3 regions of the Streptomyces sp. NPDC055400 genome follow, and region 1 is predicted to be linked to each of the others. Evidence: riboswitches for the same ligand, from Rfam matches in the RefSeq annotation. Region 1 holds a riboswitch; each other region holds the start of a gene.

Region 1 (10,116 bases):
AGTTCATGAACGTCCCGTCCAGGGTGTCGAACAGGCTCATACCGGCGGCGAACAGGAGCGGCAGGCACAGGATCGCGTACCAGGGCAGTCCGGCCGCCGCGCCGCTGCCCGCCATCACCATCAGCGTGACCTCGGTCGCCGTGTCGAAGCCGAGGCCGAAGAGGAAGCCGAGGGGGAACATCTGGCCGGGCCGGGTGATGGACTTGGTGAACCGGCCGAGGATCCGGTTCATGAACCCCCGTGAATCCAGGTGCTGTTCGAGCTCCGCCTCGTCGTACGAGCCCGCGCGCATGGCCCGGAACACCCGCAGGATCCCCACCAGGGCGACGAGGTTGAGCGCCGCGATGAGGTAGAGGAAGGAGCCGGAGATCGTGGTGCCCATGACGCCGAGCGTCTGATGGGTGGCGGACCCCTCGTTCATGATCCGCCCGGCGAGCTGGGTGCCGCCGGCGATCAGCGCGGCGAGCACGACCACGACGCTGGAGTGGCCGAGCGCGAACCAGAACCCCACCGACACCGGGCGCTTGCCGTCGGCCATCAGCTTGCGGGTGGTGTTGTCGATCGCGGCGATGTGGTCCGCGTCGAACGCGTGCCGCATGCCCAGCGTGTACGCGGTGACGCCGAGGCCGATGCCGAAAGCCTTCGACCCCACCTCGTAGTGCTCCGGCACGACGAGCAGGAACAGCACGCCGAACGCGACGACATGGAGTGCGGCGATCACCGCGAGGAGCCCGGCGGTGCGGACGGTGTCCTCGCGCCGCCAGTGGAACGCGTCGCGTCCGGTCGCCGGGGACTTTACGGGCAGGGCCATGCGGTCACGCTCCAACACCTCGTGGAATCACTTCGTGAGATGCCGTGGCCGGTCTCCTGGCTGACGGGTGTCCGCGTCCGCTCCTGCCTTCCCAGCTGCGCGCGGCAGCCAGTGGCGTGGTGGGGCGAGGCGTCCCGGATCGTCTCGTTGCCGAGGGACCCGGGGCCCGATCACAGTGGCGAGGGCCGCTTCGGTCTGGGTCCTTTGAGGGACCGTCACCGAATTCCCGAGCACCACGGCCCGCCCACACTAGAGGCCGGTCGGCGACGCCTGCAAGGCTGCACAGCTGCGTAGGTGTGCGCGGGTATTCAAGATCACATCGGTGGCTGCGAGGATGGCGCCATGCATCTCGTCCCTGCCGAGCGCGCCGACCGCCGCACGATCGACGGCCACCGGGTCTGCGAAGCCATCGCCGCCATCGGTGAGCCCGGACATGTCCGCGCCTGGGCCGACCGGTTCTCCCTGCTCGCCGATCCCCGCCGCCTCGCACTGCTCCTCGCGCTGTACCGGGCGGGACCCCTGGCCGTGTCGGATCTCGCCGTCGCGACGGGCATGAACGACCCGGCGGTCTCGCAGGCGCTGCGGCTGCTGCGCGCGGCCGGAGTGGTCGAGGGGGAGAAGGAGGGCAGGATCGTGCGCTACCGCGTCGTCGACGCGGCGACCGCGGACCTTCTCGAGCACTGCGCGACGGACGGCGCGCACTGACACGTGCGCGCCGTCGTGGCCGGCTCCTCTGTCCTTCAGTCCTGTCGGCCGTCGGCCCGGCGGCGCGCGGCGGCGATCTCCGCGTACGTGAGGTCGCGCCCCTCCCAGTGCGAGCCCTCGGCGGACTTGCCGGGCTCCAGATCCTTGTAGACCTCGAAGAAGTGCGTGATCTCCAGGCGGTCGAACTCGGGGATGTCCTCGATGTCCTGCACGGAGGTATGGCGCGGATCGTGCGCGGGCACGCACAGGACCTTCTCGTCCATGCCCTTCTCGTCCCGCATCACGAACATGCCGATGGCGCGGCACTCGACGGTGCAGCCGGGGAACGTCGGATCGCCCACCAGGACGAGCGCGTCGAGCGGATCGCCGTCCCGCCCGAGCGTGCCCTCGATGTATCCGTAGTCCGCGGGGTACTGGGTGGAGGTGAACAGCATCCGGTCGAGCCTGATCCGGCCGACGGAATGGTCCATCTCGTACTTGTTGCGGGAGCCTTGGGGGATCTCCACGGTGACGTCGAACGCGTGGACCGCGTCGGTGCCGTGGGCTGCGTCGGTGTGTCGGACCTCGTTGTCCAAGCCGGCCTCCTCGTCCACCCCGAGTGTCCCCCCGGGAGCGCGGGCGCGTCAGCCGATCGGGAACTCCAATTCGGGCCTGTCCCACATCACGGCGGGCGGGCTGGCGGCGACCGTGCCGGTGGGTACGGCTCCCGCGCTGCGGTAGAAGCCCTCGGCGGGCGGGTGCGAGACCACGCGGACCGAGGTGAGTCCTGCCGCGCGCGCCTCGTCCTTCATATGGGTGACGAGCAGCCGCCCGATGCCGAGTCCCTGCGCCGCGTCGGCGACGAACATCAGGTCGAGCTCCGGCGGCACCAGCGTGAGCGCGTAGAAACCGAGCACCAGGTCATCGGCGCCGACCGCGGCGAAGACGCGATGGGCCTCGATGTAGTCGGGCCCCACCCGGTAGCCGGCCACCATCGACGCGTACGGGGCCTCGTAGGCGCGTGACGTGCGGACGAGCCGGGTCAGCCGCTTGGCGTCACGGGCGGTCGCCCGGCGCACCCGGACCGTCCCGCCGTCCCCCGCGCTTCCCGCAGCAGTAATGCTCGAAGTCATGGTGAGAGTATTACGCATTCTGCCGCGCCGATCGACCCGGGACGGTGCGTGCCGGGCGTCTCACGCGGTGGGAACGGTGGACTGCACCTGCCGCAGGAACGTCGCGTTGTCCGGTGTCTGCCGGATCCGCTCGACGAGCGTCTCGAGCCCCGCGTGTCCGTCCCGCGACTGAAGCGCCCGCCGCAGACCGCGTACGACCGCCAACTCGGCCTCAGGCAGGAGGAGTTCATCGCGACGCGTGCCGGACTGGGTGAGGTCGACGGCGGGGTGGATCCGGCGCTCGGCGAGGCCGCGGTCGAGGCGGATCTCCATGTTGCCCGTGCTCTTGAGCTCCTCGAAGAAGTAGTCGTCGGCGCGGGAGCCGGTGTCGACGAGCGCGGTGGCGAGGATGGTGAGCGAGCCGCCCTCCTCGGCGAGCCTCGCCGCGCCGAAGAACCGCTTGGGGCCGATCAGCGCGGAGGCGTCGACACCGCCGCTGAGCGTACGGCCGCCGGACGAGGCCGTGTTGTTGTGGGCGCGGCACAGGCGCGTCAGGGAGTCCAGGAGAATGACGACGTCACGGCCGTCCTCGACGAGCCGCTTGGCGCGCTCGACGGCGAGTTCGGCCAGCGCGATATGCGCCTTCGCGGGCTGGTCGAAGGTCGAGGCGAAGACCTCGCCGCGCACCGAGCGCCGCATGTCGGTGACCTCCTCCGGCCGTTCGTCGAGGAGCACCACCATCAGATGGGCCTCGGGGTGGTTCGTGGCGACGGACGCGGCGAGCTGCTGGAGCAGCACCGTCTTGCCGGTCTTGGGCGGCGCCACGATCAGCCCGCGCTGCCCCTTGCCGATGGGGGTGAACAGGTCGACGACGCGGGGTGTCACGCCGCCCTTCGCGGTTTCGAGGCGCAGCTGCTGCCGCGGGTGCAGGGGAGTGAGGTCACCGAACCGGGGCCGCCCGCGCAGCTCCTGGACGGGGCACCCGTTGACCTGCCCGACCTCGGCGAGGACGCGCGGCCTGCCGCAGGTCCCCTGGATCAAGTCGCCTTTGCGCAGGCCGAGTCGGCGGATCAGGGTGGTCGGAACCTGGACGTCGTGCGACGTCGGCAGGAGGTCGGCGAGGCGCAGGAACCCGGGCCCGTTGCCCGAGGTGTCGAGGACGCCCGCGGCCTGGACCGCGACCTCCTTCGGCTGCGTCGTGAACGCCTTTGTGGTGGGGGGTTCGAGTGTGGTGGTCATCGGAATCGGTCCTTTCGAGGACGTTCGTACGAGAGCATGAGTGAGGTGGGATCCGGCGGGATCGGGGCGGTGACTGCACGCCCCGCGAGGCGGGCGGGCGAAGAGGCCCGTGAAAGCCCTGAGAAGCCTGTGGCCGGGAAGAAGCGATGCGGGGTACGGCGCGTCGGCGCCGCCTGGCGCATCGCTGACATCGATTCGACGAATCCCGCTGTGGCGGCGATTCGGAGAGGGAGACTGGCACCGGCGCCGAAGAGGCGGCTAGCACATGTGCCATCCGCACTGTAACACCATGAGGGCGCCGTCCGGCAAGGGCTTACGTCACGGGCCGCGGTGCCGACCCGGCCCGGGAGCCCTGCTCGAACCCTCCACCACAGCCCCTGTGGCCCCGGGCGCGGCCTAAGCTGAGCCACGATGTTCGCACCCGAAGGCCCCACCGTCCGCGAGCTCGCCGTCCAGGCGCTGTCCTCCGTCGAGCACGGCTACGACCTGCTCGCCCCCAAGTTCGACCGCACGCCGTTCCGCACGCCCCGGTCGGTGCTCGCACCGGTCGCCCGTGCCCTGCGCCGCATGGGCCCCTTCGAGCGCGGACTCGACCTGTGCTGCGGGACCGGCGCGGGGTTCGGCGTGCTGCGGCAGGTGTGCCGCGAGCGGCCCGTCGGGGTCGACATCAGCGCGGGCATGCTCACGGCGGGCCGCGCGGCCCGCACGAGCGGCGCGGACCTGGTGCGCGCCGACGCCCTCGCGCTGCCCTTCGGGCCGGCCTTCGACCTGGTCGTCAGCTTCGGGGCGTTCGGCCACTTCCTGCCACGGCAGCGGCCCGCGCTGTTCGCCCAGGTCCACTCCGTACTGCGGCCGGGCGGACGCTTCGCGTTCCCGGTGCCGGCTCCGGCGCGGCCCGGCTCCCGCGGCTACTGGTCGATGCTGGCCTTCGACGGCGCGATGCGGGTCCGCAACGCGCTGTGGCGGCCACCCTTCGTCATGTACTACCGCGGCTTCCGCCTCGGCGATGTACGGAGCGAGCTGGTCGCGGCCGGTTTCGGCGTGGAGCTCCAGGCACTGCCCGAACTCGGCGAGCGCTCCGACGGCAGCCCCCGGTGCCGCCTCCTGCTGGCCACGAAGACCGGCGCGCTCCGCTAGGCGGTCTCGGGCGCCCCGCCCGCCTGCCGTACGTCCTCGTGGAGGTGCACGATCAGCCAGCGGCCGGCCGCGGGGTCCTTGCGCAGGACCGCCGTGTTCCGCAGCAGCTCGGGACGGAGCGGGGTGCCGTCCGGGCCGGGCGCGTACGCGACGCGCAGCCAGTAGCGCAGGACCGCCGTGTCACCGAAGACGTCGACGACCGGGTCGTACGGGCGAAGTCCGCTCCCCACGGGCCCGTCCCCGGACTCGGGCCGCTCGTCCCGCACCCGGTCCAGGTCCGGCTTGCCGAGCAGCAGCGGCTCGGTGGCCGGGTCCCAGATCGTCGCCTCCGGGTCGAGCCGGGCGTCGATCTGGGCGCGGTCCCCGGTGGCGTACGCCTCGTACATGCCGGTCACGACGGACCAGACGGCGGCCACGTCGCCGGGCGCCGCGCCCGGCCTGGCCAGTGCGGGGCGGGCGGACACGGCGGACTCGGGCATGAGGGCTGCTCCTGGTCGGACGGGGGAGGCGCGCCGGGCGACGCGGATGCCAGGCCACCGTAACCGGTCGTCGGTGACGGGTGACCGGTCGGGCCGGAGCGACAGGCAGGTGGGCGGGATACCGGCGCAGGCTCTGGACGCAGGCCCTAGGGGTGCGGCCGGCTCGCGGCCTGTGGCGTGGGCGGGCGGTGCGGTGAGGGCGTTGTGTCCTGCGGGAACGTCAGCTGGCCGCTCATCCACTGCATGGCCGGCGCGATCTCCCGCTGCCATGTCGTGAAGTGGTGGCTGCCGCGCGGCAGGATGATCCGGGCCGACGTCATGGGCGGCTTGACCGCGTGCAGGAACCTCATCGTGTCGCTGTAGTTTTTCTCGCCCGATTTGCTGCTGGCGGCGAGGACGGACACGCGCGGCAGGGGCAGGTTCTCCAGGCGCCAGAACAGGTCGTGCTCGCGCTGTCGCCGCGCGGCGTCGGGACCCGAGCCGAAGAGGCTGCCCGTCGTCAGGTCGTCGCCGATCCTGTAGTCCGCCGAGAGCGCGGCCGCCGACGTGTACACACCGGGGTGGCGCAGGGTGAGCTGGAGTGCGCACGTGCCGCCCGACGAGTATCCGAGGGCGCCCCACGCGCTCGGGTCGTGGCCCACGCGGTACGACTGCTTGAGCGCCTCCGGCAGGTCCTTCGTGAAGAACGTCTCGGCCCGCGGACCGCCCGGCACGTCCACGCACTCCGTGTCACGGGGCGGCGCGATCGTCGGGCGCACCATCACGACCACCGTCGGCTGCATCCGGTGCTCCCGCAGCAGCCGGTCCGCGGTCTGGGGGACCTGGAGATACCGGGCGAGGTTCATGATGCCGCCCGGGTAGCCGCTGATCGCGACCATCACGGGGAAGCGCTGGCGGTGGAACTGCTTCTGGAAGTACTGCGGCGGCAGAAACACGAAGGCCGGGTTCAGGGCCCGGCTGCGCCGTCCGACGATCTTGACCGACTCGACCCGGCCGACCTCCGCCGCGGGCCCGTGCGGAATCCCCTTCACCCGGTCGAGGCCCTGCGGCCCGGCAGGCTGCACCAGACGGCCGCGCACAGCGCCGACCGTGGTGTAGATGCCGCCGTGGCCTAGCGCCGTGACCTCGGCGGGCGCCTTGTCGACATGGCCGAGCAGCTCGTCCCACGAGCCGTAGAACTCGAAGTCCGTGTTCACGGCGACGGCGAACGCGGTGAGGATCGTGAGCTGGGTCGCGCCGATCACGCCGAGCCGGCCGAGCACGGCGGCGGGCCCGCGCCGGGCGAGCCGTGGCCACACCCAGACCGTGAGCGCCACACACACCAGGGCGGCCAGCACCGTCGCGTATTCGAGTGCCCGGCTCGTCAGGCCCATGGTTTCCTCAACTTTCAGCCGTCATGTGCGCTGTTCGGCAGTTTTCACCGGGAAAGAGGCGCGACGGCCGGGGAAGGTTTGCCGGCCACCGCGTTCTTACCGTGCTCCTGTGTCGCTCTTACTCCAGCGACGTGGAGCACTCCTACGCTCGGTCACTGTGAAACAACGCCCCGCCGCCGTGGCAGGTCACACGTGCCTGGTCATCGGAATTCTGGACATCGCGTCGGCGATCTCCCCGCACATGCAGGAGTCCCGCATAGAGCGCATCGCGCCCTACGTGCCGGGCCTCGCCGAGGAGGTGGCCCGCGCCGCCGCGCTCGCCGCGGGACTGCTGCTCGTGATGCTCGCCAGAGGTCTGCGCCGGCGTAAACGGCGCGCCTGGGAGGCGGCGGTGGGGCTGCTCGCGGTCAGCGCGCTCGTCCAGGGCGTGCGGCACCACGCCCTGATCCCCGCGACCGTCTCCGTCGTCCTGTGTGTCGCGCTCGTCGCCTACCGCGAGGAGTTCTACGCGCTCGGCGACCCGCGCGGCAGAACGCGCGCCCTGTGGAACCTCGTCGTCCTCGGCGGCAGCAGCTTCGGGCTCGGCCTGCTCGTCGTCGGTGTGCGCGCGAACCAGGAGGCGGGCCACGCCATCACTTTCGCCGACCGGGTCCAGGAGGTCGGCTACGGCCTGCTCGGTGCGTCAGGCCCCATCGCGTACAGGAGCCACCGGGCCGGCGACATCGTGTACTTCTCGCTGCTGGCGCTCGGCGTGGTCACCGCCGCCACCAGCGCCTATCTCGCCCTGCGGCCTGTGACCCTGCGCCCCGCCGACAGCGACGAACGGCTGCGCGCCCTGCTGGCCGACGAGGGGCGGCGCGACTCGCTCGGCTACTTCGCGCTGCGCGGCGACAAGCGTGTCCTCTTCTCGCCCTCGGGCAAGGCCGCCGTCGCCTACCGCGTGGTGTCCGGCGTCGCCCTGGCGGGGGGCGACCCCATCGGCGACTACGAGGCCTGGCCCGGCGCCATCAAGGAGTTCCTGCGGCAGTGCGCCCTGCACGCCTGGACTCCCGCCGTCATGGGGTGCAGCGAACTCGGCGGGCAGGTCTGGGTCCGCGAAGGCGGCCTCAGGGCCCTGGAGCTGGGCGACGAGGCCATCGTCGACTGTCAGGCCTTCAGCCTCTCGGGGCGCACCATGCGCAACGTCCGGCAGATGGTCAACCGCATCGAACGCGCCGGCTACAGCTGCCGCATGCGGCGCGTGAGCGAACTGCCCGACGAGGAGAAGAAGCGGTTGCGCGAGGCCGCAGCCGCGTGGCGGGGCAGCGCCACCGAACGCGGGTTCTCCATGGCGCTCGGCCGGTTCGGCGACCCCGACGACGGGGACTGCGTCGTCGTCACCGCCCACCAGGACGACGAGGCGGGCAACGACCGTGTGCGCGCCCTGCTCCACTTCGTGCCCTGGGGCGAGGACGGTCTCTCCCTCGACCTGATGCGCCGCGACCGCACGGCCGAGCCCGGCCTGAACGAACTTCTCATCGTGGCCGCCCTGCGCGGCGCCCCCGGGCTCGGGGTGCGCCGCATGTCGCTCAACTTCGCGGTGTTCCGGGCCGCTCTCGCGCGCGGCGAGCGCCTCGGCGCGGGACCGGTGCTGCGGGTGTGGCGGGGGCTGCTCGTGTTCCTGTCGCGCTGGTTCCAGATCGAGTCCCTGTACCGCTTCAACGCGAAGTTCTGCCCGGAGTGGGAGCCGCGCTTCGTCGTCTATCCGACGGTGCGCGACCTGCCGAGGATCAGCTGGGCCTGCCTCCAGGCGGAGGCGTTCGTCGTCCTGCCGCAGCCGGCGGAGCGGCTGAGGCAGCTGCTGCGGAACCGGCCCGACGCCCGAGAGGAGCAGCCGGTGAAGGTCACCACCCCGTGACCAGCAGGTGGTTGATCAGCAGGGCGAGCACGGCCTGCGCGGTCAGCCACCCGCGGCGCCACCGCTCGGGCAGCAGAGCGGTGGCCGCGAGGAGCCAGACGGCGAACGGGAGCCAGATACGTTCCGTCTCCGCTTTGCTCATGCCCGACAGATCGGCGGCCAGGAGGGCGAGCGCCGCGCCGAGGACGACAAGGGCGAGCCGCCCCTGCGGCTCCGCCCGGTCACGCAGGACATGTCCAGGCACCCGGCGCAGCCCCGCCGCCGTGGCAAGCCCGACGATCAGCACGGTGCACGCGAGGTTGCCCCACACCCAGTAGCCGTACGGCCGGATCCCGCCCGCACCCTGGTAGTAACGCTCCGTCAGCAGGCGGTACGCCTCCCACCAGTTGAACCCGACGAGCGTGAACGCGACGGGCACGACGGCCGCTCCCACGGCGAACAGCGGCAGCGGCCGCACGGTCCGCGCCGTGAGCAGCACGGCCGCCGCGACGAGGGCGATCAGCGTCAGCCCGTACGACAGATAGCAGGTGAGCCCGAACAGCAGTCCGCTGCCGAGGGCCGCCCAGCGGCTGCCGCGGGTGGCCGCCACCGCCAGGAGCGCCACCGACCACGCGGCGACCGCCGCGAAGTAGCCGTCGGCCGATGTGCCGGTCCAGACCGCGGCCGGCGCGAGCGCCAGGAACGGAGCGGCGCGCCGCGCCGTCCGCTCGTCGGCGAGCGCGCGGACGGTGACGAGGACGGCGAGCGCCGCCGTGCACCCCACCGTGATGCACCACACCCCGGCCCACGCACCCCCGCCGAGCCCGATCCGGTCCAGGCCCACGAAGGTCAGGGTCGCCGCGGGCGGATGCCCCGCGACATGGGGAGGCCAGTGGCCGGGGGACTGCAGCAGGATGTGGCGCGTGAAATCCCGCAGCGTCGCGCCGACGTCGTCGAACCGGTCGATGACCCGCAGATACTCGTACGAGGTGGTGAGGCGCCCGGCGATGCCCCGCTGCCAGCCGTCGATCAGCGCGAGCGAGAACGTCCACGCCGCCGACGCGGCCCACACGGCGGGCAGCAGCAGCCGCCACCGCAGCCGGGCGGCCACCACCGGCCCGTACGCGACGACCAGTACGGCGACCGAGATCGCCGCCGGGGTCCCGGGGCTTACGTGTGGTTCCCAATGGGCGTACAAGGGAGCCCAGTTGACGTGCAGAGTGCCGTAGTGGTCCTCGATGTACCGGCCCACGAGGACGGCCGCCGTGACCAGGGCCACCGCGGCAGCGGCGGCCATCAGGTCACGGCGCGTCCCGGTGGAGGGCGGCGCGGTGCTGGGGGCGGCGGGGGGAGCTTCGACCTTCACATCCGGAACGCTAAGCGCCCGCACCGCCGATCGGTCGGC
Region 2 (10,116 bases), on a different contig from region 1:
GGTGGCGGGGGCCGGTCTGTACGGCGACGGCTACCGCGGGCGGGCCCGCATGATCGTCGACCTCGACCGCGAGATCCTCCTGGGCGTGACGTTCGTCGGCCCGGGCGTCGGCGAACTCGTCCACTCGGCGACGGTCGCCGTCGCGGGCGAGGTCCCGATCGACCGCCTGTGGCACGCGGTCCCGTCGTATCCGACGGTGAGCGAGGTGTGGCTGAGGCTGCTGGAGACGTACCGCGGCTGAGGGATGTCCCTCTGCGCGTGGCTGTCCGGGCGAGACACGATGCCCCCCGCCCGGACAGTCTCACCCCGGGGCCAGGACGCGGAGAGCCACTCGGCGGGAATCGCCTCAAGTCCCTTGCGCAGCAGGGTCGCAGCCTCGTCGGCGCCGGGCACGCGCGGCGAGTGGATGTCCGCCCTCGCCCGCACCGGTCTCACCGACCGCGCGCACCGCGACTGGCACACCTGTCCGGCGGCGAGCGCCGGCGCGTCCAGATCGCCCGGGCCTCCGAGGCCACCGAGCCGGGCGAGCGCCCGTACATCCGCTTCCTGAGAACCTCCGCGTCCTGAGGGAGACTTGCCAAACCGCAGGTCAGGACGTCCTGGTGCCGGTCATGGCCAAGGTCACGCCGGGCGGCCCGGTCTTGGCCGTGCGCTCCGCACGCGGTACGGTCTCTCCGATATCGACGACGGCGAAGCGGAAGCCGGTGGGAATCCGGCACGGTCGCGCCACTGTGAGACGAGCTACTCGCCCGGACGGGCAAGGACCTCGCGAGTCAGACCCGCAGCTGTCGTACTTGTGCACCACCGAGATGGGACGCGAACTCCCAGAGGAGGTCCTGCCATGGCGCAGACCGTCGCTCAGCCGACAGCCACCACCCCCGTTCTTCCCGCAGCACTGCCCCTGAAGGCGATTGCCCCTTGGGCGGTCTTCTTCGGCATCCTGATGCTGGTCCTTCTCTACTTCGTCGGCGCCGAGCAGGGCGCCACGGCCGTCGTCTCGGGCGAGGGCGTGCATGAATGGGTGCACGACGCCCGCCACCTGCTCGGCTTCCCCTGCCACTGACGAGGGACGCCGCAAAGCTCATGAACTCCGCAACAGTGAGAAACCTTCTCGTACGCGGCATGCTCGCCGGCCTCGGCGCCGGCCTGCTCGCCCTGATCGTCGCCTACCTCCTCGGCGAACCCAGCGTCGACAGCGCCATCGGCTACGAGGAGGCCCACGCACCCGCGCACCACCACGAGGTCGAAGTCGTCAGCCGCAGCATGCAGTCCACCGGCGGCCTCGCCACCGGCATGCTGCTCTACGGCATCGCCTTCGGCGGCATCGCCGCCCTCGCGTACTGCTTCGCGCTCGGACGCGTCGGCCGCTTCACCCCACGGGCCACGGCACTCCTGCTCGCCGGCACGGCCCTGCTCGCCGTGTACGTCGTGCCGTTCCTGAAGTACCCCGCCAACCCGCCGTCCGTCGGCGATCCCGGCACCATCAGCAAGCGCACGACGCTGTACTTCCTGATGATGCTGCTCAGCGTGCTCCTCGTCCTCGCCGCGGTGATCATCGGGAAACGGCTCGCTCCCCGCCTGGGCACCTGGTACGCCACCGTGGCCGCGGTCGCCTTCTTCGTCCTCGCGATCGGGCTCGCGTACGCGTTCCTGCCGGTCGTCAACGAAGTGCCGAGAGACTTCCCCGCCACGCTGCTGTGGCGGTTCCGCACCTCGGCCCTCGCCATCCAGCTCACCATGTGGACCGGATTCGGCCTGATCTTCGGTGAGTTGGCGCAGCGTCAGCTCGCCCCGCGCGCCGAGGCCGTCGCGTGCGGCAAGGCAACTCCCGTACCCCGCTGAGAGAACCGCGCCACAGCCCGGACCCAGACAGGCGATCGAGCGCAGAGGGCCGCCGGAACCATCCGGTCGGCCCTCTCGCTTTCTTCCGAGGGCGGAGACCCGCGTGGCCAGACACCCCCAACCGCGCCACATCACACTCGGCGGCCGCGAGGCGGTCGCGCTGACCCTGGAGGAGTACGAGCAACTGATCGCCGGCAGGCGGCAGATCGGCGGTCAGAGCGCGCGATTACGCGTCCTGGCGCAGCGGGCGAAAGAGAGCGAGGAGCTGCTGAGGGAGATCGAGTCACTGGTCGGCTGCCCGTCGCACGGGTGCCACGGCCCGCGGGACCGACGGGGGAGCGAAGGTCCGGACGGCGAGGCGGACGAACCCGCGAGAGCGACGGACAGCGACTGCCTGCGGTGTGCGCTCGCGGCACTGCTCCTGCGGCATCGGGCTTCAACGGGCGGGCCTCCGGAGGCAGTTGGAAGGGAGTGCTGCTCACCGTCGAGCCAGTAGGGAGCAGCGATGAGCAGGTGGTCTACTCAGGGTCTGCTCCGGGTCAGCTCCCGGCGCCGTCCTCGGGCGGGCCGAGCGCCCGTCCGAGCCGGATATTCCAGCGCCCGGAGCGCCCGCTGACATCGGTCGCCGTCAGGGGCGGTACGTCGAGCCGCCAGAACGCCGATCCGGGCGCGTCGAGGATCGTGACGGCCACCGCCCTCACCACCTCCGGCTCCACCACGGCGAGCGTCCGGCCGTCGAGCTCCGCCGACGCGTCCAGCCGGCGCGCGACCCGTTCGCACAGGGCCCGTACGGACTCCCCGCCGTGCGGCGCGGCGGCCGGCTCGGAGAGCCAGAGGGCGAGGCCGGCCGGGTCCTCGGCGCTCACCTCGTCGAGCGTCAGGCCCCGCCAACGGCCCACGTCGAGCCCGGCCAGCTCCGGCGCTTCGACGGCGGCGAGTCCGAGGGCCGTCGCCGTCTCCCGGCAGCGCACCGTGGGGGAGACCAGCAGCCGCTCGGCCGCGGGCAGGGAACCGGCCGCCGCCCGGGCCCGTGCCGCGGCGCTCGCGTCGAGCGGACACCCGTCATCGAACCGGGCCTCCCGCAGCGACCGGCTCGTGGCGGCAGAGATCAAGGTGACGCGGCTGGTCACGGGTTCGGTCCTGTCCTTGATGCGTGGGGCGACCGGGCAACGTGCCGTGCCCGCGCCTCCCCCTCGTGGCGCCCGGCGCGCCTATGAACGCGGCTCGCGCTCCTTCTTGACGGCGCGCAGGACCACGAACTTCGGGTCGCTGGCGATGAGTTCACTGTTGCCGAACAGGCGGCGCAGCTTCACGTGGTAGCCGAGGTGGCGGTTGCCGATGACCCACAGCTCACCGCCCGGACGCAGCGCGTCCCGCGCGTCGGAGAACATGCGCATGGCCGTGGCGGCGGTCGTCGCCTGGTGCGAGTGGAACGGCGGATTGTTGAGGACGAGGTCCGCACTGCCCGCGGGGAGCTCCGTGAGACCGTCACCCACGAGGAACTCAGCCCTCGCCTCGGGGTGTTCAGAGGGGTCGATGTTCGCCCGGTAGGTCGCCTCGGCCGACGCCACCGCCTGGAACGACTCGTCCGTGAACACGATCTCGGCGCGCGGGTTCTCCAGCGCCATGGCCGTACCGACGACGCCGTTGCCGCAGCCCAGGTCCACGACGCGCTCGGCGCCCTCGCTGCGGGGCAGGTGCTGGAGCAGGAAACGGGTGCCGATGTCGAGGCGCTCGGCGCAGAACACACCGGCGTGATTGGTGACGGTCCGGCCCGACACGGGGCCGACGCCGTCGGGCAGTGCGTACGTGTGCGGCCACGGGTTCCGCGGCCGGGCGAGCGCCGGGAACGGCGTGGTGAAGATGAGCCGCGCCTTCTTCTCGGCGAGGGAGGTGCGGGTCGGGCCGATGATCCGCTCGAACAGCTTCAGCGTCGAGGTGTGGATCTCCTTGACCATGCCGGTCCCGATCACCACGGTGTCTTCGTGGACGGCGGGCGCGATGCGGTGCAGCTGGTCCTCGAGGAGCGCCAGGCTCTTGGGGACGCGTACGAGCAGGACGTCCACGCGCTCCGGCGGGGTGTCCTGGGTGGTCAGCAGGCGCACGGCGTTCTCGTCGAAGCCGGCCCGGTCGAGGTTGGCGCGGGTCGCGCGCTGCCCGAGGTAGGAGTCGGAGATCGCGGTGGGCCGGTCGCAGTGCCCGGCCAGGGACGTGGCGAGGGCGCCCCACCGGTCGCCGATCACGACCACCGACCCCGCAAGACCGGTGGCGCTGTCGGCGAGATGCCGCAGCAGGTACTCGTCCGCGGCATCCCACGCGCGCAGCGGGTCGCGGGGATCCTCGGGGAAGCGGGCGAGGTCGAACTCGCCCCATGACGTCTCGAAACGGTTGCTCATCGTCCCGCCAGGCTAGCGGAGCCGCAGATCAGCGGGGCCGGGGGCGGGGCCGTAGCGTGCCCGAATCGGGGCCGACCGTCCGTACGGCCGGCCCCCGACCGTACGGACAGGGCGCCCCCGGCCGTACCGCTGAGGCGGTCCCGGCCGCACGGCTCAGGCGGTCCCGCCGTACCGCTCACACGGTCCCCTGCCGTACCGCTCAGGCGTCGCCGAAGTCGCCCGCGAACGCGGCCGCCATCCGCAGATGCGGTCCCGCCTCCTCGTGGCGGCCCTGGCGCTCCAGGGTGCGGCCCAGCATCAGACGGGCGTAGTGCTCGACCGGGTCACGCTCCACGACCGTGCGCAGCTCGGCCTCGGCGCGGCCCAGCTGGGCCGAGTGGTAGTACGCGCGGGCCAGCAGCAGCCGCGCCGCCACCTGCTCGGGGATCTCGGCGAGCAGGTCGTCGAGGATCTGCGCCGCGAGCGTGTACTCCTTGGCGTCGAAGAACTTCCGCGCGCGCTCCCAGCGCTCCGCCGGGGTGCCCTGCGTGTAGTAGTTGACCGTGTTCACCACTGGTGCCTCCTCGACCGCTGTCAACGGCACGGACCCGGCGCATATTCCGTCCTGGTGAGCGCGCGGGTCCACCCGTACGCGTGCCTGACGGGACGGCCGGGACGGGTCTAGGTTGTGAGCCATGAGCAATCTTGATCGCGAGGCGGTGCCGACCATGTGCGGCGGCCGGGGCTTCGTCGTGGCGGAGCCCGTACGTGAACTCCTCTCCCCCCGGCGCGTGAAGCTCGGCGAGTCCACCGAGGTCCGCAGGCTGCTTCCGAACCTCGGCCGCCGCATGGTCGGCGCCTGGGCCTTCGTCGATCACTACGGGCCCGACGACATCGCCGACGAACCCGGCATGCAGGTGCCGCCACACCCCCACATGGGGCTGCAGACGGTGAGCTGGCTGCACGAGGGGGAGGTGCTGCACCGCGACTCCACGGGCAGCCTCCAGACGATCAGGCCCCGCGAGCTGGGACTCATGACGTCCGGACGGGCCATCAGCCACTCCGAGGAGAGCCCGCGCCCGCACGCCCGCTTGCTGCACGGCGCGCAGCTGTGGGTCGCCCTGCCGGACAGCCACCGCCACACGGAACCCCGCTTCGAGCACCACGCCGACCTGCCCAAGGTCACGGCCCCCGGTCTGAGCGCGACCCTGATCCTCGGCGAGCTCGACGGCGCCGCGTCACCCGGCACGACGTACACGCCCATCGTCGGCGCGGACCTCAGCCTCACGCGCGGGGCCGATCTCAGCGTCCCCCTCGAGCCGGACTTCGAGTACGCGGTCCTGTCCATGTCGGGCGAGGCTCACGTCGACGGCGTACCGGTCCTGCCCGGCTCCATGCTCTACCTGGGCTGCGGCCGCACCGAACTCCCCCTGCGCGCCGAGTCGGACGCTTCCCTGATGCTCCTCGGCGGCGAGCCGTTCGACGAGGAACTGATCATGTGGTGGAACTTCATCGGCCGGTCGCAGGATGACATCACTCAGGCCCGCGAAGACTGGATGGGCGGGTCGAGGTTCGGGGAGGTGAAGGGGTACGACGGGGAGCCGCTGGCTGCGCCGCAGTTGCCGCCCGTACCGCTGAAGCCTCGAGGCCGAGTGCGTTGAACTGCATCTTTGCGGCGTGAACTATACGGGGCCGGGCAGGCGGTGAAGTCGAGGCCCGTCGGCGCCCCATGCGCACCGCGGAACCCCCGGGGGTGTTCCGGGCCACTCGGGCGCGGTACCACTGACCATGGGCAGGGTCGGAGGCCATCCGTTCCAGCCGTGACGTTCGAGGGGCAACTCGCTGTATGGGCCCCTTGGGCGACGTACGCCGCGGGTGCGGTGTACGGGAGACCGTTACGCGAGCGACACCCGGTGTAGCGGCCCCGTAACAACCGGCGGCAAGACTTCCAGGCATCGCGCAGCATCCAACGGGCCGGGAAATGCCCGAGGGCTGCCAGCTCACGTCGCGTCCGGCAGTACGGCCGGGCGCGAGCGTGCCCGGTCCGCCGCAAGCGGGCCGGTGGAAGCGTCGGGGGCGGTGACCGCGCTTCGTTCCCCCCGTGCGCCCGGCACAGCCCGGGCCACCCCGAACAGGGAGAACCACGTTGCCCACCAATCACTACGCACCGGCCGTCCCGAACGCGGAAGCGGAACTCGACCGGGAGCGGCTCATGGGCCGGGCCGCGGGCACCGCAACCGAGGCGCGGGAAATCAAGGTCGTCGACCTGACGGACTTCGACCGCCGCCGCGCCGAGATCACTGACGAGCTGTGGCAGGCCGCCACGGAGACCGGCTTCTTCCAGTTGTCCGGCCACGGCCTCGCCGGCATCGAGACCGATGCCGCGTTCGCCGCCGCCGAGGCATACTTCGCGCTTCCGGAAGAGATCAAGCGCGGGCAGGCACTGAAGAAGGACCTCAACGCCGGCTGGGAGTACCGCAGTCAGGTGCGCCCCTCCACCGGCACGCCCGACGAGAAGGAGTCCTACCAGCTCACCCGCCCGCACATGGCGGGCCTGTGGCCGGACGAGGACGAACCGGCCGGTTTCCGCGACACGCTCCTGGGCTTCGAGGCGCGCTGCCACGCTCTCGCCATGCAGGTCCTGTCCTGCTTTGCCGAACGCCTCGGTCTCGCGCGGGACTTCTTCGCCGAACGGCACGACCCGGCAAGCCCGGCTCACCAGAGCACGCTGCGCCTGCTGCACTACTACGCCGTCCCCGAGGAGGCCCGCGGACGTTCCGACGGTGCCTGGCGGGCCGGGGCCCACACCGACTTCGACTGCCTGACCCTGCTCTTCCAGCGGGACGGTCAGGACGGTTTGCAGGTGTGCCCCGGCAGCGAGGCCGACACCCGGGCCTGGACCCCGGTGCCGGCCAGTTCCGACCTGATCACCTGCAACATCGGGGACATGCTGATGCGATGGAGCGGCGACCGGTTGCTGTCCAACTTCCACCGCGTCGCCCCGCCCGCGCCCGATGGCGACCATGGACCGCGTTACTCGATCGCCTACTTCGCCCAGGCCGACCGGGACGCCGTGATCAGCTCGCCGGACGGGCGGCACGCCCCGATCACGGCCGAGGACTACCTGCGGCAGCGCATCGCCGCCAATTTCGGCGGCTGACCCCGCCCCTCCGCCGTTCTGCCTCCGGCGGCCGGCCGCCGCGCCCTCGTCATGCGCGTGGGCCGTGGCGGCGGTCGCCCACCCCCGGACCGAAAGCGGGGTACTCCCATGCCCGAACCACTGCGCGAACAACAGCCCGGACCGCGCCCCTGTGCTCTCCTCCTGTCCGGCGCCGAGGTCGTCACCGTGGACGACGAGCGCACCGTATACACCGTCGGCTCGGTGGCCGTCGACGGCGACCGGATAGTCGACGTCGGCCCGGCCCAGGAGGTCGACGCCCGCTGGCAGCCGCGCCGTACCGTCGACTGCCGGGGCCGGGCGATCGTGCCCGGCTTCACCGATGCCCACACCCACCTCTTCCAGTCCCTCGCCCGCGGGATCGGTGACGGCGAATCGATCTGGCCCTGGCTCAACCAGTTCATGTGGCCCTACGCCATACATCTCGACGCGGAGGACGCCCAGACCGCCGTCCGGTTGAGCGCGGTCGAGGCGGCCCGCGCCGGCATCACCACCGTCGTCGACCACCACTACGCGCCCAGCGACCCCGAGACCGTTCTGGCCGTCGCCGACACCATCGAGGAGGTGGGGCTGCGCGGCGCGGTCGCCCGGGGCATGCTCGGCGACCGCACCAAGGTGGCGGACGCGCGTGGCCTGCCCGACGCGCTCCACCGGTACGGAACCGCCGAGGAACTGGACCTGACCCGTCAGTGCATGGCGGCCCGCGGCCCCGACGCCCGCGTCCGCGTCTGGCCGGGCCCGCTCAACCTCTCCTACGCCGACCAGGACCTGGTCCGCGGCGCGGTTGCCCTCGCCAGGGAGCACGGGACTCGGTGGCACACCCACTGCAGTGAGGGTGCCAAGGACCCCCAGAGCTACCTGGACATCCACGGTGTACGCCCGGTGACCTGGCTGGCGCGCGAAGGCCTGCTCGACGGGAGTGCGACCCTCGCCCACGCCGTGTGGCTCGACGATGAGGAGACGTCGGCGGTCGGCGCGGTCGGCACCAACGTCGCCCACAATCCCTGCTCCAACGCCTACTTGGCCTCCGGCACGATGCCCTGGAGGCCGCTGCGCGAGGCCGGCGCGGTGGTGGCGCTCGGCACGGACGGGCCGAGCGCCGGAGGCCGGCAGGACATGTTCGAGGCAATGAAGCAGGCGTTGTTCGCGCAGCGCCTGGCCACCCTCGACCCGGCCGGGGCGCGCTGCGAGGACGTCCTGCAGGCGGCCACCCGCGATGGTGCCCGGTGCGCGGGTGTCCCGGACGCCGGAGTCCTACGCCCCGGCGCCCTGGCGGACCTGGCGGTCGTGGACCTCACCGGCGTGGCGGTGCAGCCCGTGCACCGGGCCGTGTCGGCACTGGTGTACTCGGCCCGCGCGGGCGACGTGGTGATGACGCTGGTCGGCGGCCGGGTCGTCTACGAGGACGGCCACTGCCCCGGCATCGACGAGGAAGCGCTGAGCGCAAGGGCCCGCGAACGGGCGCACCGCCTGGTGGAGCGCGCCGGCTTCGGCACGCTGACCACACCGTGGCGGCACAGGACAGGACGACTGGAGGGGACGTCATGACGGACACGACGCACGCACCGGGCGGTACTCCGGCCACGCACGCGGCCGACGAGAAGGGGCCGACGGATTCGCCGGGCACCCGTACCCCGCATGCAGCCGGGCTGCGGCACACGAGCACCACCGACGGGCGCTGCGGCGCGGATGCGGATGCGGATGCGGATGCGGGCCCGGCTTCCGGCGTCGACGCCGTCGACGCCGTGCCCGTGTGGTGGCGGATCGTCGCGCTCGGCCTCCAGCACGTCCTGGCGTTCTACGCGGGCGCCGTGGTCATGCCGCTCCTGGTCGCCCAGGGCATCGGCCTGTCCGCGGCGGACACCGCCTCGCTGGTCAACACGGCTCTCGTCGCCTGCGGTGTGGCCACGCTGCTGCAGACCGTGGGCCTGCCCGGTGTGGGCATCCGGCTGCCCGTCGTGCAGGGCATGTCGACGGCGGCCGTTCCGTCCCTCGTCTCGGTCGGCGTGGCGGCGGGCGGAGCACGCGCCGGGCTGCCGACCGTGTTCGGCGCGGTGATCGTGGCCGGGCTTGTACTCTTCCTGGTCGCGCCGGTCTTCGGGCGTCTCGTGCGGTTCTTCCCGCCGTTGGTCACCGGCACCATCGTGACCGTCGTCGGCGTGACCCTGATGGCGGTGGCCGCCCGGCAGGTGGGCGGGGGCAGCCCGGACTCGGCCGGTTTCGGTGCCCCGGTCCAGCTCGGCCTCGCTGCCGTCACCCTCTCCGTGATCGTCGTCCTCTACCGGTTCGGCAAGGGTTTCGTCACCTCCGTCGCGATCCTGCTCGGCCTGGCGGCGGGCACGGTGGTCGCGGCGCTGACCGGGCGGGCCGACTTCTCCGGCATCGGCGACGCCGCCTGGTTCGGGATACAGCCGCCACTGCACTACGGCATGCCCCGCTTCGACGTCATGGCGGTTCTGGCGATCGTCCTCGTCATGGTGATCATCGCCGTGGAGTCGGTCGGGCAGTTCTTCGCCATCGGGGAGATCGCCGGACGCGGGGTGGACGAACGCGACATGAGCCGCGCGCTGCGCGCCGACGGCCTGGCCACGGTGGCGTCCGGACTGCTCAACTCCTTCCCCACCACCGTCTACAGCCAGAACGTCGGCCTGCTGCGCCTCACTCGCGTGACCTCACGCTGGATCGTCGCGGCGAGCGGCGTGATGATGCTGCTCCTCGGCC
Region 3 (10,116 bases), on a different contig from region 1:
AGGGTGGAGACGGCGGTGGCGTGGACCGCGTGGGTGTGCACGACGGCGCGGGCGGGCGTCGCGCGGTAGACCGCCAGATGCATCGGGAGTTCGCTGGTCGGGGTCAGGGTTCCGGCGCGCTGCCCGCCGTCGAGGCCGACGGCGACGAGGTCGTCCGGGGTGAGCTCGTCGTAGGGGACCCCGCTGGGCGTGACGAGGACGGTGTCGCCGATGCGCACCGAGACGTTTCCCGAGGTCCCGACGACGAGGCCATCGGTGACGGTGCGCCGGGCCGTCGCCACGAGCGCGCTCCATGCCTGCGCGAGTCCGTCCGCGCCCTGCCCTGTCTCGACCGGTTCCTGCGCCATGCCCGCATCCTGCCAGCCGCCCGGCGGGCCGGTGCGGATCGTGGCGCCCGGGCACTTTAGTGCGGAGCCGAGGAGTCCGGAAGCGCACGAATGGGCATGAATGCCCGCCTGGAAACGATTGGCTGGAGATCGACGGGCTCAGGGGGATCTTCCGGTAGCCTCCGGTGGGATTTGTCATGCACGTCGCCATTCCGGGGGGAAATATGGCTCGTGGTCACAAACCGTCCCGTCGCCGCGCGCACATCGCGACCGCGACATCACTCGCCGCCCTGACGTTCGGGGGGACCGCTCTCGCACAGGCTCCGGCGTCCGCGGCGGGCGGCACCAAGGGGCACGACGTCTCGTCGCACCAGAAGAACGTCAACTGGCAGAAGGCCAAGAGCAAGGGCGCACGGTTCGTCTACGTCAAGGCGACCGAGTCCACCACCTATCTCAATCCCTACTTCAGCCGGCAGTACAACGGAGCGCGCAGCGCGGGCATCATCCGCGGCGCGTACCACTTCGCGCTCCCGAACAAGTCGTCCGGCCGGACGCAGGCCTCGTACTTCGTGCGCAACGGGGGCGGGTGGCGGGCGGACGGCTGGACGCTGCCGCCGGCGCTCGACATCGAGTACAACCCGTACAGCTCGAAGAAGTGCTACGGCCTGAGCAAGGGGAAGATGATCTCCTGGATCAGGTCGTTCAGCGACGAGGTGCGGCGCAGGACGGGCCGCCGGCCGGTGATCTACACCAATTACCACTGGTGGAAGAAGTGCACGGGCAACAGCACCGCCTTCGCAGGCAACCACGCGCTATGGCTCGCCCGCTACGACGAGTCCGCCGGGGCGCTGCCGTCGGGCTGGTCGTACTGGACGTTCTGGCAGTACGACAACAGCGGCGGACTGCCGGGTGACCAGAATCTCTTCAACGGTTCACAGACCCAGTTGCGGAGGTTCGCCCGCGGCTAGCGGAAGGCCTACTTCCGCTTGATTGAGCCACCGTTCCGCTTCACGAACGGCCCCGCGCCGCCACCCCGCTTCCAACGGAGTGGCGGCACTCCGCTTCGAGTCACCGCACCGCCCGCCCCAGTTCATCTTCCGTTCACTCAGGTTGCCTACGTTCACCGAGCCACTGACGTCCAACAGAAGCCTGGGTAAATGGAACACATCACGCTTCTCCTCGGGATCGTGATCGTCACCGCTCTCGTGTTCGACTTCACGAACGGTTTCCACGACACAGCCAACGCGATGGCCACCACCATCTCGACCGGCGCTCTCAAGCCCAAGACGGCGGTGGCCATGTCCGCCGTGCTGAACCTCGTCGGAGCCTTCCTCTCCGTGGAGGTCGCCAAGACGATCTCCGGCGGCATCATCAACGAGGACGGACTGAAGACCGAGGTCATCTTCGCCGCGCTGGTGGGCGCCATCCTCTGGAATCTGCTGACGTGGCTGGTGGGCCTGCCCTCCAGCTCGTCCCACGCGCTCTTCGGCGGCCTTATCGGCGCCGCCGTCATGTCGATGGGCTGGTCGTCGATCGACGGCGGCACGGTCGTCACCAAGATCCTCCTGCCGGCCGTCGCCGCGCCGCTCGTGGCGGGCATCGCCGCGACGCTGGCCACCCGGCTGACGTACAAGATCGGCAGCAAGACCGATCAGAAGGCGACCGCCAAGGGCTACCGCGCCGGGCAGATCGCCTCCGCGGGCCTGGTCTCGCTGGCGCACGGCACGAACGACGCACAGAAGACGATGGGCATCATCACGCTCGCCCTGATCACGGGCGGCGTCCTCAACCCCGGTGCCAACCCCCCGATGTGGGTCATCGTCTCGGCGGGTACGGCCATCGCGCTCGGTACATACCTCGGCGGCTGGCGCATCATCCGCACCATGGGCAAGGGCCTCACGGAGCTCGCGCCGCAGCAGGGCTTCGCCGCCCAGACCAGTGCCGCGACCGCGATCCTCGCCTCGTCGCACATCGGCTTCTCGCTCTCCACGACGCAGGTCTGCTCCGGCGCCGTGATGGGCGCGGGCCTCGGCCGCAAGGGCGGCGTGGTCCGCTGGTCGACCGCGACCCGCATGTTCATCGCCTGGGGCCTGACCCTGCCGGCCGCCGGCCTGGTCGGCGCGGGCGCCGAGTTCCTCACCAAGCAGGGCACGTGGGGCGTCGCCGTCACCGCGCTGCTCCTGATCGCCGGCGCGGGCACCATCTGGGCGCTGTCCCGGCGCAACTCGGTCGACCACACGAACGTGACGGACGACGACACCGAGGTTCCGGCGGAGCCCGCCGGCGTCGTGACCACCGCGATCGCGGCCGTCACCCCGCCGCCCGCCGGCACGGTCGCGGACCTCGGCACCGACGTGAAGACCACCATCCCCGCCCCGCCCGCCCCGCCCTCGGCGGAGTCCGCGCGACCGGCCACGGTCTAAGGAAGCAGCAGCGCTATGCACATCGACTGGGCAGCACTCGGCTCCGTGTTCGGAGTCAGCCTCGTGATCACGGTGGCCCTCGTGGGCCTGTTCACCCTCGGCATCGTCGGGCTCACCAAGCGGGAGTCGGCGGCGGCCCAGGGCGGTTCGGCGGGGCTCGCCGTCTCCGGCGCGTACGCCTGCTTCGCCCTGTGCGCGGCGGCCGTCGGCTACGGGATCTTCCTGATCGTCGCCTGACCGGAGGTAACCGGCAGGAGAGCGGGGTGCGGGACGCGAAGGCGTCCGGCACCCCGCTTCGTGTGGGCCTCAGCACACTCTCCCTTCGCAGGTCAACGGCAAGTTGACGGGCGTTCGCGGGGCGTGGTGGACTTCCGGGGCCATCTACGGCAGCAGGAGAGGAAGCCGGTGCGAATCCGGCGCGGTCCCGCCACTGTCACCGGGGAGTGATCCCCGCGAGCCAGGAACTCTCGCCGCCGGTCTCTTCCAACCAGGGCGTGGACACCCTGAGTGAGGACATATCGCCATGCGCGGCTGCCAGTTGCGGGTGCTCCCGCCCAGAACGAGTACAAGGGTTCCCCTCGCCGTAGCGGCGGGCTGACCGTGCGGGCCGAGCGCGTCTTCGCGTACGGCAGCGCCGCCGGACTCCTCGGCGACCTCCTGATCGGCGATCCGCGCCGCGGGCATCCGGTCGCCGCGTTCGGGCGGGCCGCGGGCGCCGTCGAGCGCGTGCTGTGGCGTGACCACCGCGGGTGGGGCGCCGTGCACACCGCCGTGTGCGCCGGGGGCGCCGCCGTCGCCGGCGGCCTCGCCGCGCGCGCCGTGCGCCACTCCCCCGCCGCCTCCGCCGCGCTGACCGCCGCCGCCACCTGGGCGGTCGTCGGCGGTACGTCGCTGGGGCGCGAGGCGCGCGCCATCGGGGGCGCGCTGGCCGCCGGTGACGTGGACGCGGCGCGCGAGCGGCTGCCGCATCTGTGCGGGCGTGACCCGCAGGCCCTGGACGCGGACGGGATCGCGCGGGCCGTCGTCGAATCCGTCGCCGAGAACACCTCCGACGCCGTCGTGGGCGCGCTCGTGTGGGGCGCCGTCGCCGGCGTCCCCGGGCTCGTCGCGTTCCGCGCCGTGAACACGCTGGACGCCATGGTCGGGCACAAGTCGGCCAGGTACCGCCGCTACGGCTGGGCCTCCGCGCGCCTCGACGACGTGGCGGGCTGGCCGGGAGCGCGGCTGACCGGCGTGCTCGCCGCGGTCGCCGGCGGCCGTCCGCGCGGCGCGCTCACCGCGTGGCGCGAGGACGCGCGGCTGCACCCGAGCCCCAACGCCGGTGTCGTCGAAGCCTCGTTCGCGGGGGCGCTCGGGGTGCGGCTCGGCGGGACTCTGTCGTACGGCGGGCGGGTCGAGCACCGGCCCGTACTGAACGCGTCGGGCCGGGCCGTGGAGACCGCCGACGTCGAGCGGGCGGCGCGGCTGTCGCGCCGCGTGAGCTGGCTGGCCCTCGGCGTGTGTGTCGCCGGGCGGGCACTGTTGCGGAGGGGGAAGTCGTGAGTGGTGGCGGACTGCTGGTGGCAGGGACCACGTCCGATGCCGGGAAGAGCGTCGTCACCGCGGGGATCTGCCGGTGGCTGGTGCGGCAGGGGGTGAAGGTCGCGCCGTTCAAGGGGCAGAACATGTCCCTCAACTCCTTCGTCACGCGCGAGGGAGCCGAGATCGGGCGGGCGCAGGCCATGCAGGCGCAGGCCGCCCGCGTCGAGCCGAGCGCCCTGATGAACCCCGTGCTGCTGAAGCCGGGCAGTGACCGGAGCAGCCAGGTGGTGCTCATGGGCAAGCCGGTGGGCGAGTTGAGCGCTCGGGGCTACCACGGGGGACGGCAGGCGGCACTTCTGGACACCGTCGTGGGATGCCTGGAGGAACTCCGGGGCAGCTATGACGCCGTGATCTGTGAAGGGGCGGGATCGCCCGCCGAGATCAACCTGCGCCGCACCGACATCGTCAACATGGGGATCGCCCGGGCCGCGCGGCTGCCCGTGCTCGTGGTCGGCGACATCGACCGCGGCGGCGTCTTCGCGTCGTTCTTCGGCACGACGGCGCTGCTCGCGCCCGAGGACCAGGAGCTGCTCGCCGGCTATCTGGTCAACAAGTTCCGCGGGGACGTCTCGCTCCTCGAGCCCGGCCTCGACATGCTCAAGGACCTGACCGGGCGCCCCGCGTACGGGGTTCTCCCCTTCCGGCACGGCCTCGGCATCGACGAGGAGGACGGGCTGCGCGTGTCGCTGCGCGGTTCCGTGCGCGAGTCGCAGACCACGGCCCCGGTCGGCGAGGACGTGTTGCGCGTCGCCGTCTGCGCCGTCCCGCTGATGTCGAACTTCACCGACGTGGACGCCCTGGCCGCGGAGACGGGCGTCGTCGTGCGGTTCGTCGACCGGGCCGAGGAGCTCGTCGACGCGGACCTGGTCGTCGTGCCGGGAACGCGCGGCACCGTCAAGGCACTTCAGTGGCTGCGCGAGCGCGGCCTCGCCGGCGCCCTCGCGCGCCGGGCCGCCGAGGGCCGGCCGGTCCTCGGGATCTGCGGCGGCCTCCAGGTGCTCGGCGAGCGCATCGAGGACGACGTCGAGTCGCGCGCGGGCGCCGTGGACGGGCTCGGGCTGCTTCCCGTACGGGTGCGGTTCGCGCGCGAGAAGACCCTCGCCCGGCCCGTCGGCGAGGCGCTCGGCGAGCGCGTCGAGGGCTACGAGATCCATCACGGGGTCGCCGAAATCACGGGCGGAGAAGCCTTCTTGGACGGGTGCCGCGTCGGCTCCGTCTGGGGCACGCACTGGCACGGCTCGCTGGAGGCGGACGGCTTCCGCCGGGCGTTCCTGCGCGAGGTCGCGGCCGCCGCGGGCCGCCGTTTCGTGCCGGCGCCCGACACGTCGTTCGGCGCGCTGCGCGAGGAGCAGCTCGACCGGCTCGGCGATCTGATCGAAGAACACGCGGACACGGACGCGCTGTGGCGGCTCATCGAGTCCGGCGCTCCGTCAGGACTGCCTTTCATTCCACCGGGAGCGCCCGCATGAGCACAGTGTTGTTGTTGTCGACCGCAGACACCGATCTGCTGGCGGCCCGGGCCTCCGGCGCCCCCTACCGGATCGGGAACCCGACCCGCGTCGACGTGCAGAGCGAACTGCCGGAGCTGCTCGACGGCGTCGACATCGCCGTCGTACGGCTCCTCGGCGGCAAGCGCGCCTGGGAGGACGGACTCGCGGCGCTGAAGGCTTCCGGGGTGCCGACGGTCCTGCTCGGCGGCGAGAGCGTCCCGGACGCGGAGCTGATGGCCGAGTCGACCGTGCACGCGGGCGCCGTGGCCGAGGCGCTGCGCTATCTCGTCGAGGGCGGTCCCGGCAACCTCGTCGAGCTGGCCCGCTTCCTCGTCCAGGACGTGCTCCTCAACGGGCACGGCCGGGCCGGTGACGCGCAGGAGCGGCACAGCGCCGAACCGCAGAAGATGCCGGAGTACGGGGTGCACGGCCGCCGTGCCCGCGTCGAGGGCCGTCCGACCGTCGGCGTGCTCTTCTACCGCGCCCACGAGCTGTCCGGGAACACCGCGTTCGTGGACACGCTGTGCGACGCGATCGAGGCGCGCGGCGTCAACTCCCTCCCGGTGTACTGCGGTTCGCTGCGCGGCGCCGACCCCGGCCTGTACACGCTCCTCGGCGAGGCCGACACCCTGGTCGCGACCGTGCTCGCGGCGGGCGGTGCACACGCCTCGCAGGCGTCCGCGGGCGGCGACGAGGAGGCCTGGGACATCGGCGCGCTCGCCGACCTCGACATCCCCGTCCTCCAGGGTCTTTGCCTCACGTCGTCGAAGGCGGCCTGGGAGGCGTCGGACGCCGCCCTGTCGCCGATGGACGCGGCGATGCAGGTCGCGATTCCCGAGTTCGACGGCCGGATCGTCACGGTGCCGTTCTCCTTCAAGGAAGAGGGCCCCGACGGCGTCCCGGTGTACGCGGCCGACCCCGAGCGCGCCGCGCGCGTCGCCGGGATCGCCGTGCGCCACGCGCGTCTCGGCCACAAGCCGAACGGCGAGAAGAAGCTCGCCGTCGTCTTCACCGCCTACCCGACCAAGCACTCGCGGGTCGGCAACGCGGTGGGCCTCGACACGCCCGCCTCCGCCGTCCGTGTCCTGGACGCGCTGCGCGAGGCCGGTTACGGCGTCCACGGCTACCCGGACAACGGTGACGAGCTGATCCACCGGCTCATCGAGGCGGGCGGCCACGACGTCGAGTGGCTCACCGAGGACCAGCTGGCGTCGGCGCCCGCGCGCGTGCCGCTCGCCGACTACCGCGCCTGGTTCGACAAGCTGGCGCCCGAGCTGCGCGAGGCGATGCTGGAGGCGTGGGGCGAGCCGCCGGGCTCCCTCTACGTCGACGGCGACGACATCGTGCTCGCGTCGCTCCAGTTCGGCAACGTCGTCGTGATGATCCAGCCGCCGCGCGGCTTCGGCGAGAACCCGATCGCGATCTACCACGACCCGGACATGCCGCCGTCGCACCACTACATGGCCGCGTACCGCTGGCTGGAGAACAGCTTCGGCGCGGACGCCGTCATCCACATGGGCAAGCACGGCACCATGGAGTGGCTTCCGGGCAAGGGCCTCGGCCTGAGCGGGAGTTGTGCGCCCGACGCCGTCCTCGGCGAGTTGCCGCTGATCTACCCGTTCATCGTGAACGACCCGGGCGAGGGCACGCAGGCCAAGCGCCGCGGGCACGCCACGGTCGTCGACCACCTGGTGCCGCCGATGGCGCGCGCCGACACGTACGGCGACCTCGCGAAGCTGGAGCAGCTCCTCGACGAGTACGCGCTCGTCTCGGACCTGGACCCGACGAAGGCGCCGGCCGTGCGCGCCCAGATCTGGACGCTGGTCAAGGCCGCCGAGCTCCACCACGACCTGCATGTCGACGAGCAGCCGGACGACGGCGACTTCGACGAGTTCGTGATGCACATCGACGGCTATCTGTGCGAGATCAAGGACGTGCAGATCCGCGACGGTCTGCACATCCTGGGCGGCGGGCCGGTCGGCGAGCCGCGGGTGAACCTCGTGCTCGCCGTGCTGCGCGCCTCGCAGGTGTGGGGCGGCACCGCGAACGCGCTGCCCGGCCTGCGGGCCTGCCTGGCCGAGCACTTCGGCCTGGTCGAGAAGGAGCTGCTGGGCGAGCCCGGCGCCCCCGTGAAGGTGCCGGCCGAACTGACGGGCCTCGTCAGCGGTCCCGCCCGCAGCGCCGCCGACGCGATCGACCTCCTGGAGCAGCTGTGCCGGCGCGCGGCCGAGGGCATGGAGGAGCGCGGCTGGGACGCCGCGGCCGTCCCCGCGCTCGTCCGGGACGTCGTCGGGACCGAACTCCCGGACGCCCTGGCCGTGTTGGAGTTCGCGTGCCGTGAGGTCGTGCCGCGGCTCGCGCGTACGACGGACGAGATCGGGCACATCCTGCGCGCGCTCGACGGCGGATACGTGCCCGCGGGACCGTCCGGGTCGCCGACGCGCGGCCTGGTCAACGTGCTGCCGACGGGCCGCAACTTCTACTCCGTCGACCCGAAGGCGATTCCGTCGCGGCTGAGCTGGGAGGTCGGGCAGGCGCTCGCCGACTCGCTGGTGGCGCGCTACCTCGCCGACACCGGCGAGTACCCCAAGTCCGTGGGCCTGACGGTGTGGGGCACCTCCGCGATGCGTACGCAGGGCGACGACATCGCGGAGATCCTCGCGCTGCTCGGCTGCCGCCCGGTGTGGGACGACGCCTCGCGCCGGGTCACCGGCTTCGAGATCGTGCCGGCCGCCGAGCTCGGGCGCCCGCGCATCGATGTGACGGTCCGTATCTCCGGCTTCTTCCGCGACGCGTTCCCGCACGTCGTGGGCCTGATCGACGACGCCGTGCAGGCCGTCGCCGCGCTCGACGAGAGCGCCGAGCACAACTACGTACGCGCCCATGTCGAACAGGACGCCGTCGAGCACGGCGACCGGCGGCGGGCCACGGCCCGCATCTTCGGGTCGAAGCCGGGCGCGTACGGCGCCGGGCTGCTGCCGCTGATCGACGCCCGCAACTGGCAGTCCGACGCGGACCTCGCCGAGGTGTACGCGGTGTGGGGCGGTTACGCGTACGGGCGCGGGCTCGACGGGCGGGCGGCGCGCGGCGACATGGAGACGGCGTTCCGCCGCATCAACGTGGCGGCGAAGAACGTCGACACGCGCGAGCACGACCTCGTCGACGCCGACGACTACTTCCAGTACCACGGCGGCATGGTCGCCATGGTGCGGCATCTGACGGGCGCCTCCCCCGAGGCGTACGTCGGCGACTCCGCCGTGCCCGACCAGGTGAAGACCCGCACGCTCGGCGAGGAGACCCACCGGGTGTTCCGGGCGCGTGTGGTCAACCCGCGCTGGATGGCCGCGATGCGCCGCCACGGCTACAAGGGCGCCTTCGAGATGGCCGCCACCGTCGACTACCTCTTCGGGTACGACGCGACGGCCGGCGTGGTCGACGACTGGATGTACGAGAAGCTGTCGGCCGAGTACGTCTTCGACGCGGAGAACCAGGACTTCATGAAGAAGTCCAACCCGTGGGCCCTGCGCGGCATCACCGAGCGGCTGCTCGAAGCGGCCGAGCGCGGCCTGTGGGCCGAGCCGGACGCGCAGACGCTGGAGCGGCTGCGGGCCACGTATCTGGAACTTGAGGGCGACTTGGAGGGCGACGACCAGTGAGTACCCCCTATCCGTTCACCGCGCTCGTCGGGCAGGACGACCTGCGGCTCGCGCTGCTGCTGAACGCGGTCAGCCCCGCCGTCGGCGGGGTGCTCGTGCGCGGCGAGAAGGGCACGGCCAAGTCGACGGCCGTACGCGCTCTTTCGGCGCTCATGCCGGAGGTCGAGGTGGTCGCCGGGTGCCGTTTCTCGTGTGCGCCCGACGCGCCCGACCCCGCGTGCCCGGACGGGCCGCACGAGACCGGACCCGGCACCTCACGTGCCGCGCGCATGGTCGAGCTGCCCGTCGGCGCGTCCGAGGACCGGCTCGTCGGCGCGCTCGACATCGAGCGGGCGCTCGCCGAGGGCGTGAAGGCCTTCGAGCCCGGACTCCTCGCCGACGCACACCGCGGGATCCTGTACGTCGACGAAGTGAACCTGCTGCACGACCACTTGGTGGACCTGCTGCTGGACGCGGCCGCGATGGGCGCCTCGTACGTGGAGCGCGAGGGCGTGTCCGTGCGGCATGCCGCACGCTTCCTGCTCGTCGGCACCATGAACCCCGAAGAGGGCGAGCTGCGGCCTCAGTTGCTCGACCGGTTCGGCCTCACCGTGGAGGTCGCCGCCTCCCGCGAACCCGACCAGCGCGTCGAGGTCGTCAA

The links. A riboswitch is a leader RNA that binds a small molecule or an ion and turns the genes downstream of it on or off. The one in region 1 is predicted to bind cobalamin.
Region 2: it holds a riboswitch for cobalamin, as region 1 does, so the genes downstream of both, ACWIGU_RS16940 (CbtB domain-containing protein) here and ACWIGU_RS08070 (HoxN/HupN/NixA family nickel/cobalt transporter) in region 1, are expected to answer to the same signal.
Region 3: it holds a riboswitch for cobalamin, as region 1 does, so the genes downstream of both, ACWIGU_RS19695 (cobalamin biosynthesis protein) here and ACWIGU_RS08070 (HoxN/HupN/NixA family nickel/cobalt transporter) in region 1, are expected to answer to the same signal.

What each region holds. Positions count from the first base shown of each region.
Region 1 is NZ_JBSHLM010000002.1:790,495-800,610, reverse strand. It holds gene ACWIGU_RS08070 (HoxN/HupN/NixA family nickel/cobalt transporter) at 1-811, opposite strand, end outside; cobalamin riboswitch at 841-1,064, opposite strand; gene ACWIGU_RS08065 (ArsR/SmtB family transcription factor) at 1,154-1,516, shown strand; gene ACWIGU_RS08060 (inorganic diphosphatase) at 1,552-2,091, opposite strand; gene ACWIGU_RS08055 (GNAT family N-acetyltransferase) at 2,140-2,628, opposite strand; gene rho (transcription termination factor Rho) at 2,689-3,846, opposite strand; gene ACWIGU_RS08045 (class I SAM-dependent methyltransferase) at 4,258-4,983, shown strand; gene ACWIGU_RS08040 (YybH family protein) at 4,980-5,462, opposite strand; gene ACWIGU_RS08035 (alpha/beta hydrolase) at 5,609-6,835, opposite strand; gene ACWIGU_RS08030 (phosphatidylglycerol lysyltransferase domain-containing protein) at 6,993-8,732, shown strand; gene ACWIGU_RS08025 (hypothetical protein) at 8,719-10,008, opposite strand.
Region 2 is NZ_JBSHLM010000005.1:597,888-608,003, reverse strand. It holds gene ACWIGU_RS16945 (dihydrolipoyl dehydrogenase family protein) at 1-241, shown strand, start outside; cobalamin riboswitch at 650-804, shown strand; gene ACWIGU_RS16940 (CbtB domain-containing protein) at 842-1,063, shown strand; gene ACWIGU_RS16935 (CbtA family protein) at 1,084-1,842, shown strand; gene ACWIGU_RS16930 (histidine phosphatase family protein) at 2,382-2,972, opposite strand; gene ACWIGU_RS16925 (methyltransferase) at 3,054-4,238, opposite strand; gene ACWIGU_RS16920 (tetratricopeptide repeat protein) at 4,438-4,791, opposite strand; gene ACWIGU_RS16915 (pirin family protein) at 4,913-5,878, shown strand; gene ACWIGU_RS16910 (2OG-Fe(II) oxygenase family protein) at 6,430-7,377, shown strand; gene ACWIGU_RS16905 (amidohydrolase family protein) at 7,486-8,943, shown strand; gene ACWIGU_RS16900 (nucleobase:cation symporter-2 family protein) at 8,940-10,116, shown strand, end outside.
Region 3 is NZ_JBSHLM010000007.1:63,476-73,591, forward strand. It holds gene ACWIGU_RS19675 (class II aldolase/adducin family protein) at 1-347, opposite strand, end outside; gene ACWIGU_RS19680 (lysozyme) at 551-1,294, shown strand; gene ACWIGU_RS19685 (anion permease) at 1,484-2,749, shown strand; gene ACWIGU_RS19690 (hypothetical protein) at 2,765-2,986, shown strand; cobalamin riboswitch at 3,097-3,238, shown strand; gene ACWIGU_RS19695 (cobalamin biosynthesis protein) at 3,350-4,291, shown strand; gene ACWIGU_RS19700 (cobyric acid synthase) at 4,288-5,799, shown strand; gene cobN (cobaltochelatase subunit CobN) at 5,796-9,476, shown strand; gene ACWIGU_RS19710 (putative cobaltochelatase) at 9,473-10,116, shown strand, end outside.